DNA from 2 places in the Pantoea brenneri genome. Region 2 is predicted to be linked to the other one. Evidence: predicted binding sites of a transcription regulator. Region 2 holds the regulator's gene; the other holds the start of a gene.

Region 1 (7,969 bases), on a different contig from region 2:
CGCGCGAATGGTGCCGGTGGCGTCAAATACTGCGGTCATTACCAGTGCCAGCACGCTCGGCAGCACCACCGGCTGCAACGCGCCCATGATGTCGAGGCTGAACACCAGCGACTGACCGCTGGCGTCACGCAGGCTCGGCAGAGCAAACAATCCTTTGTAGCTCACCGCCGGATCGAAGATCAGCCCGAGCAGCGAAATGGCGATAATCGTCATCAGAATGCCGCCCGGTACCCGCCGTTTTTCCAGGCCAAAAATCGCCGCCAGTCCCAGCAGCGTCATGATCACCGGGAAAGTAGCAAACTGACCCAGCGCAACCGGCAAACCCGGTGCCGGGTTTTTTACCACCAGACCGACGCCATCCGCCGCGATCAGCAGCAGGAACAATCCAATTCCGACGCCGGTGCCATGCGCCACGCCCATTGGCAGGTTGCGCAGGATCCACGCCCGAATGCCGGTCACCGAGATCAGGGTAAACAGCAACCCCATCAGGAATACCGCACCGAGCGCGACCGGTACGCTGATGTGCTGGCCCAGCACCAGGCTAAAGGCGGTAAAGGCGGTCAGCGAAATGGCGCAGCCAATCGCCATCGGCAGATTGGCCCACAGCCCCATCAGGATGGAGCCGAAACTGGCTACCAGGCAGGTGGCGACAAATACCGCGGTTGGCGGGAAACCGGCTTTACCGAGCATGCCCGGTACCACAATGACCGAATAGACCATCGCCAGAAAGGTAGTCAGTCCGGCCAGAATTTCCTGACGCACGCAGCTGCCGCGCGCCGAGATCGCGAACCAGGCGTCCAGTTTTCCACTGGCCGGGCGTGATTCAATTGACATAGTTGAGCCTCAAAGATTTTTTGTAGTGTGGATCGCTCTGCGACCGTCGCTGTCCCTGAAATAAGCGGGTAATCCGGCTGCATTGATGGAGTAATTCCACCAGGCAAACGTTTACCTTGCCGCAGATAGTTGGCAGTCAAAGGACCGCCAGATAAAAAGGCAAACGATTATCCGGCGTTTACCGGCACATTTTCAACTGGCGGAAGGACATTAATCAGCATAAAGATCAGGTGGTGAGCGCCGTTTTCGGCCAGGCAGCGGCTGGCCGCATCGGCTGAGGCGTTGAAGTTACAGACATTTTTAAACGCTGAACAACTGGCAGCGCCGCACGAAAAAAAACGGTGCGCCAGCAGAGAGAGGATTAACCTGGCAGAGAGAGTTCGCCGCCCTGATCGATAGCCCGCTGCCAGGCAGCACGCTGCTGAACGGTTTGCAGCCATTTCTGACTGGCCGGCATCTGCTCCATCCCGACACGTTGCGCCAGGGCCAGCAGCGGAAAGCTCATCTGAATGTCGGCGATACTGAAGCGCTGACCCGCGAACCACGGATTAGCCGCCAGATGCTGCTCAATCATTTTCATATGCGGTTGCAGCTGTTTATCGAGCCAGGCCTTCTGCACCCCTTTGCCAAACGCCGCGCCAACCGGGCGCAGCAGCCAGGGCACCGGCGCTTTCCCCATCTGTCCGAAGATCAGCTTCATCACCAGCAGCGGCATCAGCGAACCCTCGGCGTAGTGCAGCCAGTAGCGCGACTGCAACAGCGACTCTTCATCACTCAGCTTCAGCCGGAATTCGTGATCATATTTCTGTTCCAGATACTCGAGAATCGCCCCGGATTCCGCCACCACCCGGTTTTCATCGGTAATCACCGGTGATTTTCCCAGCGGATGCACTTTTTTCAGCGCCTCGGGCGCCAGCATGGTTGGCTCGCGTTGATAACGTTTGATCTGATACGGCACTTCCAGCTCTTCCAGCAGCCATAGCACCCGATGTGAACGTGATTGCTCGAGATGGTGAACGGTGATCATCATGATTCCCTGTGTGTTGACCTCCCACCAGTATAGACGTCACTCCGCGTCCGGATGGTTACCGTCCTGTTCCGGGTCGAGCAGCACCGCTCCTGACCCTTGCTGACCCAGCCGATCGCCCGGATTGCGCAGCGGACAATCGCGCATCGACAGACAGCCGCAGCCGATACAGCCATCAAGGTCGTTGCGCAGCCGGGTCAGGGTTTCGATGCGCTTATCCAGCTCTTCGCGCCAGTGCTGAGTCAGGGCGTCCCACTCCGGGGCCGACATCCGCTTATTGGCCGGAATATGCTCAAGGCTGTCGCTGACGGTCGCCAGCGGAATACCGATGCGTTGCGCAATTTTGATGATAGCCACGCGTCGCAGCACATCACGGCTGTAACGCCGCTGATTACCGCCGTTACGGGTACTGAATATCAGCCCTTTGGTTTCATAGAAGTGCAGCGCTGACACCGCGACGCCGCTGCGGCGCGCCACTTCGCCCGGCGTTAATACCGGTTTGGGGTAGTTGCGATCTTTTTTCATCTGGCTCTTTACCTCAAGTTAACTTGAGGAATTATACTCGCTTCCCATCAAAACGACTAAACTCCCATTACCGCTTATTAAGCACCAGAAGGATGAGGCCATGATGCAAGAAGAGATCATTCATTCCCTGACGCACTGGATTGACCAGAATCTGGACAAAAGTTTGTCCATTGATGAAGTGGCAGCAAAATCGGGTTATTCGAAATGGCACCTGCAGCGGATGTTCCGTACCGTCACCAAACAGACGCTTGGCGGCTATATCCGTGAACGCCGCCTGACGCTGGCAGCCGAAGCGCTGTCTCAGACCCAGCGCCCGGTGTTTGATATCGCGATGCAGTACGGCTATGACTCGCAGCAGACCTTCTCGCGGGTGTTTCGCCGCCAGTTCTCGCAAACCCCTACCGCCTACCGTCACACCATGCGCCGTCAGGCGATTCAGCGCCCTCGCCTGCTGAGCTTCGGCTGCAATGACAGCATGGCCAGCTTTACCCAGCGCACCACCGGCGAGTGCTGCCCGGTCCGTTAACTGTCAGGACGCCCGTCTTCGGGCGTGCCTGATCGCCTCTCTGATTTGCCCTTCCCGCTGTTCATATCTGCAACAATTTCCTGCCATACCAGTGTCAAATTTTGTTCAAAATTTCAAATCGGGTGATATAATGTGACCCAAGTCACACTATGAACCTGGGTTGACGGCGCTAAAGCACTTCCTGACACGCTTTTCCGCCGCCGGTGATGTCCGCAAATTGTCAGGAATACTTACTGATATTGAGGTCCGGCCGATGGCTACGTTAACCACCAGTCTGCTTGTTATGCGTTGGGAATTGTTGAGCGCAGTAATGATGTTTTTCGCCAGCACCCTGAAAACCAAATTGCGTCAGGATAGTCATCATGTGATGGCATTCATGTGTGGCGGGATTGGTTTAGGCATGACCTGCTGGTTCGTTACCGGTCTGATGGGAATTACCCTGAGCATGGAAAACGTGCACAACTTCATGGAAATCTCTAAGCACGCCTTTATCGACGTGATGAGTCAGGCGCCTGCTGAATGGCCGATGCCCTGATCGAGTGATACGCTGAGACTGTCGCGTTGATAGCCTGATTTTTGCCAATAAAAAACCCCGCCAGGCGGGGTTTTTTACATTGCTGTGTGTGCTTAAACTTTCTTCAACATGGCAGGGATATTAACATCCTGCACTGTGACGCCCGGTCTCTGCGTTCCGCGGCGGTCCTGAATCCACATATCTCCCATCATCTGGTTTAAACCCCGATCCAATCCGGTCACCAGGCCTGCACCCGGCGTGAAAGTGAGTTCACCGAAATAGATCTGTTCTTCATGGATATACCAATCGACCCGCACGTAATCGAAATCACTGGCCAGCTTTTTGCTCAGATCGAGCGCATGTTGCAGTGACGGCAGAATCGGCGAGACATCCAGACCGGTATCGCGAATCTTGTGAAACGCCTCGTTGAGGTTATTCACGTAGAAGTTCATCGACAGCAGCGGCTGGCAGCGGTTGTAGATCACCTGCAGCACATATTCGAACTTGCCATCACGCTTGTTGAACATGTGGAACTTGTAATCAATCGGCGCGCTTTTGCCATCACCGATGTATTTCTCCACCAGGATGCGCGGCTTGATGTAGCGATAGTGGATCTCACGTGCTTCGTTAGCGAAGTCGGTCTTCAGCCAGCGGTAGCAGTCGTGAATAATCTGCTGTTTGCGCAGCGCGTCTGGCTCTTCCAGCAGAATCTCCACCATGTTGGAGGCGTGGTTCGGCTTAATCACCGTCCCTTTCCAGCACGGTAAGCTGTTCAGCGTGGTCGGGTCAGTGGTTTCGTGTACCAGCGGAATCAGGTATTCATTACCGATTTTTTCGGCAATAAATTCACGCACCGAATATTTGTCCGACAGGCGGCCATAGTTCTGGTAATCGCCATAGACAAATTTACGGTACAACACCTTTTCGTTGAACACTTTTGGCTGACGCAGATTGGGCAGCTTTCTGAACTTGTGGAAGTAGTAGATGCGGTCCTGGTACGCCCAGGGCATCTTCTTAATAAAGTACTGCACACTTCTTCTGAGTTCTTCTTTCAACTTGAGCATATCGGACCTCATTTGTAGGTTTTGTAGTTGAGTGAGGAAACTTGAATCTTTTGAATGACGCCGTTTTTAAAGAAGTAATTCATGACGGTCAGGGACAAAAGCTCTGAAAGGAAAACGCTCCACGCGGCTCCCATGATGCCGTGGCCCTGAATCAACCACCATGAGAGCGGCAAACTGATGACCATCAGACAAATGATTTTCTTCAGCAGATAGTTAAACCCTCCCTCCTTAACCATGTAGCGATAAGCTACTGTCCCCATTGCCGAAAAGCTGGTCGCTATCGACAGCAACGTTATGAGACTTCCTGACTGTGTAAATTCCGGACCATACAACGCGATAATGATCTGCTCGCCGAATAACGAGATGACCAGCAGCATCAGCAATGAAACACCCATAACGTAACCATTGAGCCGGGCCGCCAGCTTGATGGCCACCTCGCCACGCTCTCTGAAGATTTCAGTGAAGCATGAGGTAATCAGCGCCACCGGGATAAAAATCCACGAGGCAGAAATGGTATTAGCCGCGGCAAACAGGCCGAGGTCGCGCGCCGGGGCGGTACCCGCCAGGAACATCTGCGCCGCTTTGACCTGGACAGAAATAAAGATGCTGGAGATCGCCAGCGGCAGACCGGCATACATCAGGTAACGCAGATAGGCAGTCCGCTTTTCACGCGGCGGCATCTGATCCTGGTGTTCCTGATAAAAGTTGTGCCGCTTGATCAGGTAAGGCACCAGCGTCACCGCCACAATCGACAGCGTCAGCCACAGCGGATTCAACCGCAGCCAGGCGATGGTGAAGCTGATAGCGAAACTCAGCAGCATGCCGACCGCATTGGCGATGGTATTCAGACGCGAGGCAAGACGCGCATTGTTGTAAACGCTGAACGTATCCTGGGTGACAAAAACCGAGGCAACAAATGAGGCCAGTGCAAATGCCAGGAAATTTTCCTGCATGTTGTACCAGACCCAGATTAAGACTGGCACCGAGGTGAGCAGTAAAAGCACCATGCGCAAGGTACGCGCGATGGTCATCAGGCGTAAGCCTTTCGACGCATTTTTACTGACACGCTTAAACAGAATGGTTTCGGTGCCAAAGATTGCAACGGTTTGCACCATCGCAAATAGTGAGGTTGAAAACGCCATCTGGCCAAACACCGTTGGGCCAAAGGATTTCGCCACGTAAGAAGTCACAAATATGACGCCAAACACGGAGATGATCTTCTCAGACATCATCCAGGCGGCATTAGACATTACGCTCAATTTCATCGACTCTTCCTTAGTATTACTCAACTACAACCGCTTCGGTACAACATCCCTGTAACGAATTAATAAGCGCTCAGTGGGCCTGGCGAAAATGTAAGACTTCAAACCAAGCTGGTCCGAAAATTGAGAATCACATCATGATCCGGAGAATAAATTCAGGACAATTCTTATTATATTTGGCGCGAATCGGTTCGGTTGGAAACGATTTCAGCCTGAAAATAGTGCAATCTTCATGAGTCATAACCGCTAAATTAATCAAGTCGGTTATGCTAAATATCCAACGTACGTAGAATTTTTTCGTATTTGGGATGCGATGAATTTATAACAAAAAACCGCCTCCAGGAAGGCGCGCCCCTCGGATCGGAATAAAATAAGATTTATCCCATGATGATATTTATTCTAAATATCTTAATTTAACCTTCGCAATTCAATACGCACACTTTAATACTGCATTAATAGAAACTTACAGTGCCAGGAATTATTAAAGTCATTCTCATCCATTAATCGATAAGAAAGGTAAGAGCATTTATGAGAAAGTCACGATACAGCGAAGATCAAATCACAAATGCCATTAAAGCTTCTGAATCGGGCGTTAAAGTCAGAGAGATTTGCGAAGAGCTGGGTATCTCTGAAGCAACTTTCTACAGCTGGAAGAAGAAGTTTTCTGGGCTGTCTTCCGAAGAAGGCAGAAAAATCAAAGAGCTGGAGGAAAAACTGCAGAACCTTACCCGTGAACTGCAAACCCTGAACTCTGATAAGGAGATGCTGCAAAGCGTTCTGAAGAACTTCTTTACTACGAATGAAAAACGTCAGGCGGTCGACTTCCTGCAGAGCACCTTCGACATCGGCACCCGTCGCAGCTGTCGTTTATTAGATATCAGCCGCAGTGTATATCATTATCCGTCCGGCACAGAGAATCGCTAAACCCAATGCTACCGCGCTTTTTAGACTTAACGCTGAGATTTGTTCTTACCAGAAGAGATGAAGATCATTTAACAGGACAATTGCGGCACCCTTTTCCGCTCCATTTATAACTAATGAATGGCTTCACGGCTAAGCTTCTTTTTTTGCGGTAAAATTGATTCACAACAGCAAAAGTCTCGCATTCTACGCACCTTTCCCCTCTCCCAATCCCGTTTCGGCGGGATTGGGGTCTCGTGTTTCTTCGTTAAGCTCGGCTAATCATCGGAACTGAATTGCATTATTTCCGTTAAGCCGGCTTAAACATCGCTTTTAAAATAACCTACGCGCCTTTAAGTTAATGATGGATCTAATCCCCATTTTTGCGGTTACGCTTTAATTCGCGAGTAGTGTCATTCGGCAAAACTTTCTCCAGGATTAATCCAGGATAAATAGTTTATTACTGCTTATCACTAACGTTATGTACCTACTCATTTTGCATCCTTAGTGCGCATCAATGATGCCGGACGTTAATCTTTAAATAAAAACGCAGCGGCGGAATTCTCTTACTCTTTTATCAATGAATGAAGTTAATAGTGGTTTTTAGTCGCCGTTCTTCAGGTCCGGAAGGCAATAGCAGCAGGTCGTTAATCACTTAATCGCCATTATCTGGCCGAAATTCGTCTCATTAATGGATGAATTTCAACCACTGCCCGGGCGTTACACATCAAAAAGGATCTGATTCTGACCTGTGCTGGCTGTTTTTTAGCCTGGGCTTGTCGTCAATGGCGTGAAGATGAAGCGGCCTGTCCGGCCGGATGTGAGGTATGAAATCGATTACGTAGCGAATATGGATGCAAAATCGTTCAAATCGGAATGCGACTTAATCTTAAAAAGCCGCGCGGACGGCTGACCGCGCGACAGAACAAAGATTATCCACTGGCAGCGTTACTCGTTGATCGCCACCACCAGCGGTTGCGGTTTTATCCGCATCGCCCACAGCACGCCAGCCATCAGAAAAACAATGCCGGCCACGGTCAGCAGCGGCGGCCAGCTTTGATGCCAGAGAAAAGTCCACAAAAGGCCAAAGAGGATTTCAAAAACGATCAATGGCCCCATCAATACAGTGGGTAAACGCTGGCTGGCGGCATTCCAGCACAGCGTCCCCAGCCAGGAGCAGAGCAGACCAATCGCCAGCATTAGCGGAATGAAGACCCGAGGATGTGGCCCAAACGGCAGCGTGAAGTCAGGCTGCTGCCAGGCGAGCTGAGCGCTGACCAGCGCATACAGCACCAGCGCCATCGGCAGCGTGACCAG
Region 2 (7,969 bases):
CGACAAGAAAAGACTCAGTTCCATAGCAATCGGGTGCTCCTCACCCCCAGCAAGCAAAAAACCTATCGAAGCTAACAGCGCGATATGGAACAGACAAGCTTTTACCCGATGAAATTAATCGCACCCGACACGGATCAATTTACGCCGTTAGCCGGCATGCGCAATGCGCATCTGCAAACGGTACTGCCACGCCTGCTACGGCGGCAGATCAAGCTCGATCCTCACTGGCAGCGTCTCGATCTGCCCGATGGCGATTTTGTCGATCTCGCCTGGAGTGAAGATCCGCATCTGGCACAGCACAAACCCCGGGTGGTGCTGTTTCACGGACTGGAAGGCAGTTTCCACAGCCCCTATATCCACGGGCTGATGGAAATTTGCCGCGCACGCGGCTGGCTGGCGGTGGTGATGCACTTCCGCGGATGCAGCGGCGAACCTAACCGGCTGAACCGTATCTATCATTCCGGTGAAACCGAAGATGCACGCTATTTTCTGCACTGGCTGCAAACCCGCTGGGGTCGGGTACCGACCGTGGCGGTGGGTTTTTCGCTCGGCGGTAACATGCTGGGCTGCCTGCTGGGTCAGCAGGGATCCGATGCGCCGGTTAACGCGGGCGTCATCGTCTCCGCGCCGCTGCTGCTGGAGCCGTGCAGCGTCAAACTGGAGCGCGGCTTCTCGCGCTTTTACCAATACTATTTACTGGCGCAGCTGAAGAAGAACGCCCGGCGCAAACTGCACGCCTGGCCGGAAACGTTGCCGGTGAATCTGACGCAGCTTAAAGCGCTACGCCGGCTACGCGACTTCGATGACGCGATCACCGCCCGCGCCCACGGTTTCAGCGATGCGGCTGACTATTATCAGCGCGCCAGCGCCCTGCCCTGGCTGAAACAGGTCGATAAGCCGCTGCTGATCATTCATGCCAAAGATGACCCGTTCATGAGTGATGAGGTGATCCCGCACAGCAGCCAATTATCTGCCACTATTACTTATCAACTGACGCCGCACGGCGGTCACGTTGGCTTTGTCGGCGGGACGTTGCGCCAGCCCGAAATGTGGCTTGAACAGCGCATACCCCAGTGGATTGCCCCTTTTCTGGATACCTAACGTTGTGATTATTCCCTGGCAACAGGTCTCACCTGAGACGCTTGAAAATCTGATTGAAACTTTCGTACTGCGTGAAGGCACCGACTACGGCGAGCAGGAACGCAGCCTGAGCGAAAAAGTGGCTGACGTGCGCCGTCAGCTGGAAACCGGCGAAGTGGTGCTGGTGTGGTCGGAACTGCATGAATCGGTCAATATTATGCCGCGCAAAGAATTTCGCGGCTGATGCAGCCGGCGGCAATTCATGTTAACAATGCGCATGGCCCGACTTCACAGGGAGCTTTTTTATGTCAGCACGCCATCCGATAATCGCCGTCACCGGTTCCAGCGGCGCGGGGACCACCACCACCAGTCTCGCGTTCCGTAAAATCTTTCAGCAGCTCGATCTGCACGCTGCCGAACTGGAAGGCGACAGTTTCCACCGTTTCACCCGGCCTGAAATGGATATGGCAATCCGCAAGGCGCGCGATTTGGGCCGTCATGTCAGCTATTTCGGTCCGGAAGCCAATGACTTTGGCCTGCTGGAGCAGAGCTTCAGGCAGTATGGGCTCAACGGCCAGGGCCAGTCGCGTAAATACCTGCACACCTATGACGAAGCGGTACCGTGGAATCAGGTGCCGGGCACCTTTACGCCGTGGCAGCCGCTGCCGCAAAACACCGATATTTTGTTTTACGAAGGACTGCACGGTGGCGTGGTGACCGCCCAGCATAACGTAGCGGAGCATGTCGACCTGCTGGTGGGCGTGGTGCCAATTGTTAACCTCGAGTGGATTCAGAAGCTGGTGCGTGACACCAGCGAACGCGGCCATTCGCGTGAAGCGGTAATGGATTCGGTGGTGCGCTCAATGGAGGATTACATCAACTTCATTACGCCGCAGTTCTCGCGCACCCATCTTAACTTCCAGCGAGTGCCGACGGTCGATACCTCAAATCCGTTTGCCGCCCGCGCTATTCCGTCATTGGATGAGAGCTTCGTGGTGATCCATTTCCAGGCGCTGGACGATATCGACTTCCCTTATCTGCTGGCGATGCTGCAGGGATCGTTCATCTCGCATATCAATACGCTGGTGGTACCGGGCGGAAAAATGGGGCTGGCGATGGAGCTGATCATGGGTCCGCTGGTGAAGCGGCTGGTGGAAGGCAAGCGGATAGAATAAGAGGCCAGCAAAAACCGCTCTGAGAGCAGATGTCTTTAACAAAGAGAGTAAAACTGGCTTTCCTGCGGCTAAAGACTTATCCCTGGGCAGGCTTCAGGGAGCATACACCTTTCGCAAAGACGCAAAACCGCTATCCCTGGCAGGCTCAGCACGGGCCATCCCTGGCCCGCGATGCTTTGCTACAGGCATATGCTCCCTTCGCTTCACGTTCGACAACCGCATCCGGTTTCAGGAAGGTCGCTACAGACAACCCCTGGGCAGAAAGAATCTGGCAGCAATAGATAAGTTCAACACGCTGGGAACCGGGTCAGAAGAGGAAAGCGTCCCGCCGCCCGGATAAAAACGCCGGGAGCGTTTTTGAACAACGCAAAGCGTTGGCCCGGCTACGGGCGCGCCTCAGGGATGAGGTGCGTAATCGCGCGGGCCGAGCGGCCAGGGATTGGCTTAAACGACTTTCCGATCTGACCCGGTTCCCTGCGCAGGCACAGTATCAAAACGGATTCCCTGCCCAGGCACAGACTTAAAGCAACCTGCATCAGATACTGGAAGTGAAGTTAGCAGGTCTGCAATGACCCTTGCGGCTACTACAGTTCGATCACTTCATAGCTGTGGGTGATGGTAACCCCTTTACCCAGCATGATGGCGACCGAGCAATATTTTTCAGCAGAAAGATCCACCGCGCGTGAGACCGCCTTATCCTGTAGCGCTTTGCCGCTCACGATAAAGTGCAGGTTGATGTGCGTAAAGATTCGCGGCGCCTCTTCACGACGTTCTGAGGTCAGTTTTACTTCACAATCAGCCACATCGTTGCGACCTTTTTGCAGAATTGAAACGACGTCGATGGCGCTGCATCCGCCCGCCGCCATCAGCACCATCTCCATTGGGCTGGGCGCTTTATCACCCGAATTGCCATCCATTAATACCTGATGTCCGGATGACGACTCACCGAGGAATGTCAGCCCTTCTACCCATTTCACTCTTGCCTGCATGATTTTCGCTCCAGAATATGCGGTTTTGCCGTCAGAGTACGCTTTCGCCTGGTAAACAGCAATCCAGAGAAATCCGCCGTTAGCTGAAGCGAGACAACAGAAGACAGTCGGCAAAAGCTGTGCTACAAACAGTGCTGAAAATATTTTTCGTCACCCGATGGCGAAGCCGGGAAGAATGATGCGCACTGCGCCGAATGCAGCCCGAATAATTTCCTGTAAGGGAAACGCTTGAAGCTTTCATCGCCTGACAGGGAAACTGCCCCCTGTATTTTGGGCACGATTACAACAGAGGATAATAGCGAATGGTTCTCGGCAAACCGCAAACAGACCCTACACTCGAATGGTTCCTGTCCCATTGCCATATTCACAAGTATCCATCCAAAAGTACGCTGATTCACCAAGGTGAAAAAGCTGAAACGCTTTACTACATCGTGAAAGGTTCCGTTGCGGTTCTGATCAAAGATGAAGAAGGCAAAGAGATGATTCTTTCTTACCTGAATCAGGGCGATTTCATTGGCGAGCTTGGCCTGTTCGAAGAAGGTCAGGAGCGCAGCGCCTGGGTACGTGCCAAAACCGCGTGCGAAGTGGCGGAGATTTCTTACAAGAAATTCCGTCAGCTGATCCAGGTTAACCCGGATATCCTGATGCGACTGTCGTCGCAGATGGCGCGTCGCCTGCAGGTTACGTCGGAAAAAGTGGGTAATCTCGCTTTCCTCGATGTGACCGGACGCATTGCTCAGACTCTGCTTAACCTGGCGAAGCAGCCAGACGCCATGACGCATCCCGACGGCATGCAAATTAAAATTACTCGTCAGGAAATTGGCCAAATCGTTGGTTGTTCACGTGAAACCGTGGGCCGTATTTTGAAGATGCTGGAAGATCAGAACCTGATCTCTGCACACGGCAAAACCATCGTCGTTTACGGCACCCGCTAATTCCTGTCACCCACGGCGTGATGGCAACATCGCGCCGTTATTGTTTGTGTTGGGCCGATGTGGCGTCGAATTATTTACCATCCTGAAGTCAATTACGCCTTGCGGCAAACCCTGGTGCTCTGTCTGCCAGTGGCGCTGGGCTGGCTGGCTGGCGACCTGCAAAAAGGTCTGCTGTTCTCGTTAGTTCCCGCCTGTTGCAATATCGCCGGTCTGGATACCCCGCATAAACGCTTCTTCAAACGCCTGATTGTCGGCGGCAGCCTGTTTGCGCTCGGCAGCTTTCTGATTCAGTGGCTGACGCAGCACGCCATTCCGCTGCCGCTGATTCTGTTCGCCTTGCCGTTGCTGCTGGGGGTCACCGGCGAAATCAGCCCGCTGCACGGCCGTCTGCTGCCCGGCACCCTGATCGCCGCCATCTTCACGCTGAGCCTGATTGGCCGTATGCCGATCTATGTGCCGCCGCTGCTCTATATCGGCGGCACGCTATGGTATGGGCTGTTTAACTGGTTCTGGTTCTGGCTGTGGAAAGAGCAGCCGATGCGTGAAAGCCTGAGCCTGATCTACCGTGAGCTGGCCAACTATTGCGACGCCAAATATACCCTGCTGACTCAGCTGACCGATCCGGAAAAGGCCCTGCCGCCGCTGCTGGCGCGTCAGCAAAAAGTGGTCGATATGATCACCACCTGTTACCAGCAGATGCACATGCTTTCCGCCAGCCGGGATCACAGCCATAAGCGGCTGACCCGCGCCTTTCAGGTGGCGCTGGACCTGCAGGAGCACATCTCGGTCAGCCTGCATCAGCCGGAAGAGGTGCAGAAACTGGTGGAGCAGAGCTATGCCGAAGCGGTGATCCGCTGGAACGCCCAGACTATTTCGGCCCGCTTACGGGTGCTGGCGGATAACATTCTCTATCACCAGTTGCCGGATCGTTTTGGCATGGAGAAGCAGCTCAGCGCGCTGGAAAAAATCGCCCGCCAGCATCCTGACAATCCGGTGGGAAATTTCTGTCTCTACCACTTCAATCGGATTGCGCGGGTGCTGCGCACCCAAAAACCGCTCTATCAACGTGACCTGATGGCCGATCGTCAGCGCCGTCTGCCGCTTCTGCCGGCGCTGCGCAGCTATCTGTCCTGGCGTTCGTCGGCACTGCGCACTGCCGGGCGCTTTGCGGTGATGCTGATGCTGGGCAGCGCACTGGCGCTGTTTTTCAACATCCCTAAACCGTACTGGATTCTGATGACCATTATGTTCGTCAGCCAGAACGGCTACAGCGCCACCCGCGTTCGCATCCAGCACCGGGCACTGGGCACCTTTGCCGGCCTGGTGATTGCGGCTGCCACCTTACGCCTGGCGGTGCCGGAGTCGCTGGTGCTGCTGATCATGCTGGTGATCACCTTTATCAGCTACCGGTTTACCCGCCAGTTTTACGGCTGGTCGATGATCGGCTTTACGGTGACGGCGGTTTACTCGCTGCAGTTGCTGTCGCTGAATGGGGCGCAGTTCCTGCTGCCGCGCCTGATGGATACGCTGATGGGTTGCCTGATCGCCTTTGGCGGAATGTTGTGGCTGTGGCCGCAGTGGCAGAGTGGCTTATTGCGGCAAAACGCCCATGACGCGCTGGAAACCTATCAGGATGCGCTACGGCTGCTGCTGGGGGCGGAACAGTCACCGGAGAAACTGGCGTATCAGCGGGTACGGGTCAATCAGGCTCACAATGCGCTGTTTAACTCCCTGAACCAGGCGATGCAGGAACCGGCTTTTAACGCTCAGTACCTCAAGGATATGCGTCTGTGGGTCACCCACAGCCAGTTTATTGTTGAGCACATCAATGCAATGACGATTCTGGCGCGTGAACACACCATGCTGACCGCCACGTTAGCTGAGCGTTATCTGCAGTCCTGCGAAATTGCGCTGCAACGTTGTCAGCAGCGACTGGAATATGATGGTGCCAGTTCGCAGGTTAACCTGCTGGATGAGCTGGAAAACATTAATGAAGGGCCGGTCACGGTGGTGGAACAGCATGTACGCCGCATTCTGGATCATCTGAGCGTGATGCACACCATTTCATCTCTGGCGTGGAGCCAGCGACCGCAACATGGCCGCTGGCTGAGCAGACGGTTACGCAAAAACTAAATCAGCCGGTAATCACCTTGCCGACGGCGGTGGCGAAGCGGCGCATACCCTCTTCGATGTCGGCGGGTTCGATGATCAGCGAAGGTGCAAAACGCATCACGTCCGTGCCGGCCACCAGCACCATTACCCCTTCAGCGGCTGCCGCATTGAGGATATCGCGCGCCTTGCCGGCATGCTGAGGCTTCAGCGCCGCGCCAATCAGCAGGCCTTTGCCGCGAATATCACTGAACAGATCGTACTTCGCATCAATCGCCTGCAGCGCGCTGACAAACTGCTGACGCCGGACGCCAACGCCTTCCAGCACTGCCGGGGTATTGATGATATCCAGCGCGGTCTCGGCAATGGCGCAGGCCAGCGGATTGCCGCCGTAGGTGGTGCCGTGCACGCCAGGGGCCATGGTGGAGGCGATCTCATGGGTAGTCAGCATGGCGCTGACCGGGAAACCGCCACCCAGCGCTTTGGCCGAGGTCAGAATATCGGGCTGCACGCCATAGTGCTCATAAGCAAACAGCTTGCCGCTGCGTCCCATACCGCTCTGCACTTCATCCAGCACCAGCAGTGCCTGGTATTGATCGCACAGTTCACGCAGCCCGTGCATAAACTCTTCGGTTGCGGGCACCACGCCGCCCTCACCCTGAATCGGTTCGACCACGATAGCGCAGGTGTGATCGTCGATAACCGCCTTAACCGCGGCCAGATCGTTGAACGGCACGTGGACGATATCGGCAGGTTTAGGGCCAAAGCCATCGGAATATTTTGGCTGTCCGCCGACCGTCACGGTAAACAGCGTCCGGCCGTGGAAAGCATTGTGGAAGGCGATGATCTTACTTTTGAACGGGCTGTGACGTTTGCAGGCGTAATAGCGTGCCAGCTTGAACGCCGCCTCATTCGCTTCTGCACCGGAGTTGGCGAAAAACACCCGCTCGGCAAAGGTGGCATTGATTAACTTGCTGGCGAGACGCAGTGCCGGTTCGTTGGTGAAGACGTTACTGGTATGCCACAGCGTTTCGCCCTGGCTTTTCAGCGTTTCCACCAGCCCAGGATGGCAATGGCCGAGCGCAGTCACGGCGATGCCGCCCGAAAAGTCGATATATTCTTTGCCCTGCTGATCCCAGACGCGGCTGCCCTTGCCTTTGACCGGCACGAACTGCGCTGGTGCATAAACAGGCAAAATAACGTTATCGAACGTTTCCCGTGTGACCGCAATTTTTTCGGCTGCCATTAGTGACCCCATTTGAATGATTGTTGTACTGCTGTGAAATAATAATCACAAAATATGCATAAAAAATCACTCAAAGGCAAACTATTGCGACAGGAAATTGCGCAGCAGCTGGTGTCCCTGCTCGCTGAGAATGCTTTCAGGATGGAATTGCACCCCTTCCAGTGCCAGGGTTTTATGGCGGATGCCCATGATCTCGTCGGGCTGTCCGTCACGCAGGCTCCAGGCGGTGACCTCAAAGACGTCAGGCAGCGTATCGCGTTTTACGATCAATGAATGGTAACGGGTAACGGTGAGGGGATTATTCAACTGGCGGAACACGCCGCTGTTGCTGTGCTGAATCAGCGAGGTTTTACCGTGCATCACCTGACGGGCGCGCACGACCTCGCCGCCCCAGGCCTGCGCAATCGCCTGATGTCCGAGGCAAACGCCCAGCAC

What was found. The regulator CRP, encoded in region 2, controls carbon source genes, mostly activating them, when cyclic AMP is high. The targets are predictions, from matches to a motif close to ATGTGANNNNNNTCACAT.
Region 1: a site for CRP is predicted at 3,043-3,060, ahead of AABB92_RS13885 (YjcB family protein). Genes of this name have one in related genera too.

The regions. Positions count from the first base shown of each region.
Region 1 covers NZ_JBCGBG010000003.1:53,855-61,823, reverse strand. Annotated here, with positions in the region: gene AABB92_RS13905 (NCS2 family permease) at 1-834, opposite strand, end outside; gene AABB92_RS13900 (glutathione S-transferase family protein) at 1,196-1,861, opposite strand; gene soxR (redox-sensitive transcriptional activator SoxR) at 1,901-2,386, opposite strand; gene soxS (superoxide response transcriptional regulator SoxS) at 2,487-2,912, shown strand; gene AABB92_RS13885 (YjcB family protein) at 3,166-3,447, shown strand; gene AABB92_RS13880 (ATP-grasp fold amidoligase family protein) at 3,540-4,490, opposite strand; gene AABB92_RS13875 (oligosaccharide flippase family protein) at 4,499-5,755, opposite strand; gene AABB92_RS13870 (transposase) at 6,281-6,676, shown strand; gene AABB92_RS13865 (DMT family transporter) at 7,601-7,969, opposite strand, start outside.
Region 2 covers NZ_JBCGBG010000005.1:17,744-25,712, forward strand. Annotated here, with positions in the region: gene AABB92_RS17485 (LysE family translocator) at 1-24, opposite strand, end outside; gene AABB92_RS17490 (hydrolase) at 85-1,101, shown strand; gene AABB92_RS17495 (YheU family protein) at 1,106-1,324, shown strand; gene AABB92_RS17500 (phosphoribulokinase) at 1,386-2,255, shown strand; gene AABB92_RS17505 (OsmC family protein) at 2,840-3,244, opposite strand; gene crp (cAMP-activated global transcriptional regulator CRP) at 3,547-4,179, shown strand; gene AABB92_RS17515 (YccS/YhfK family putative transporter) at 4,237-6,312, shown strand; gene argD (bifunctional acetylornithine/succinyldiaminopimelate transaminase) at 6,314-7,534, opposite strand; gene AABB92_RS17525 (aminodeoxychorismate/anthranilate synthase component II) at 7,616-7,969, opposite strand, start outside.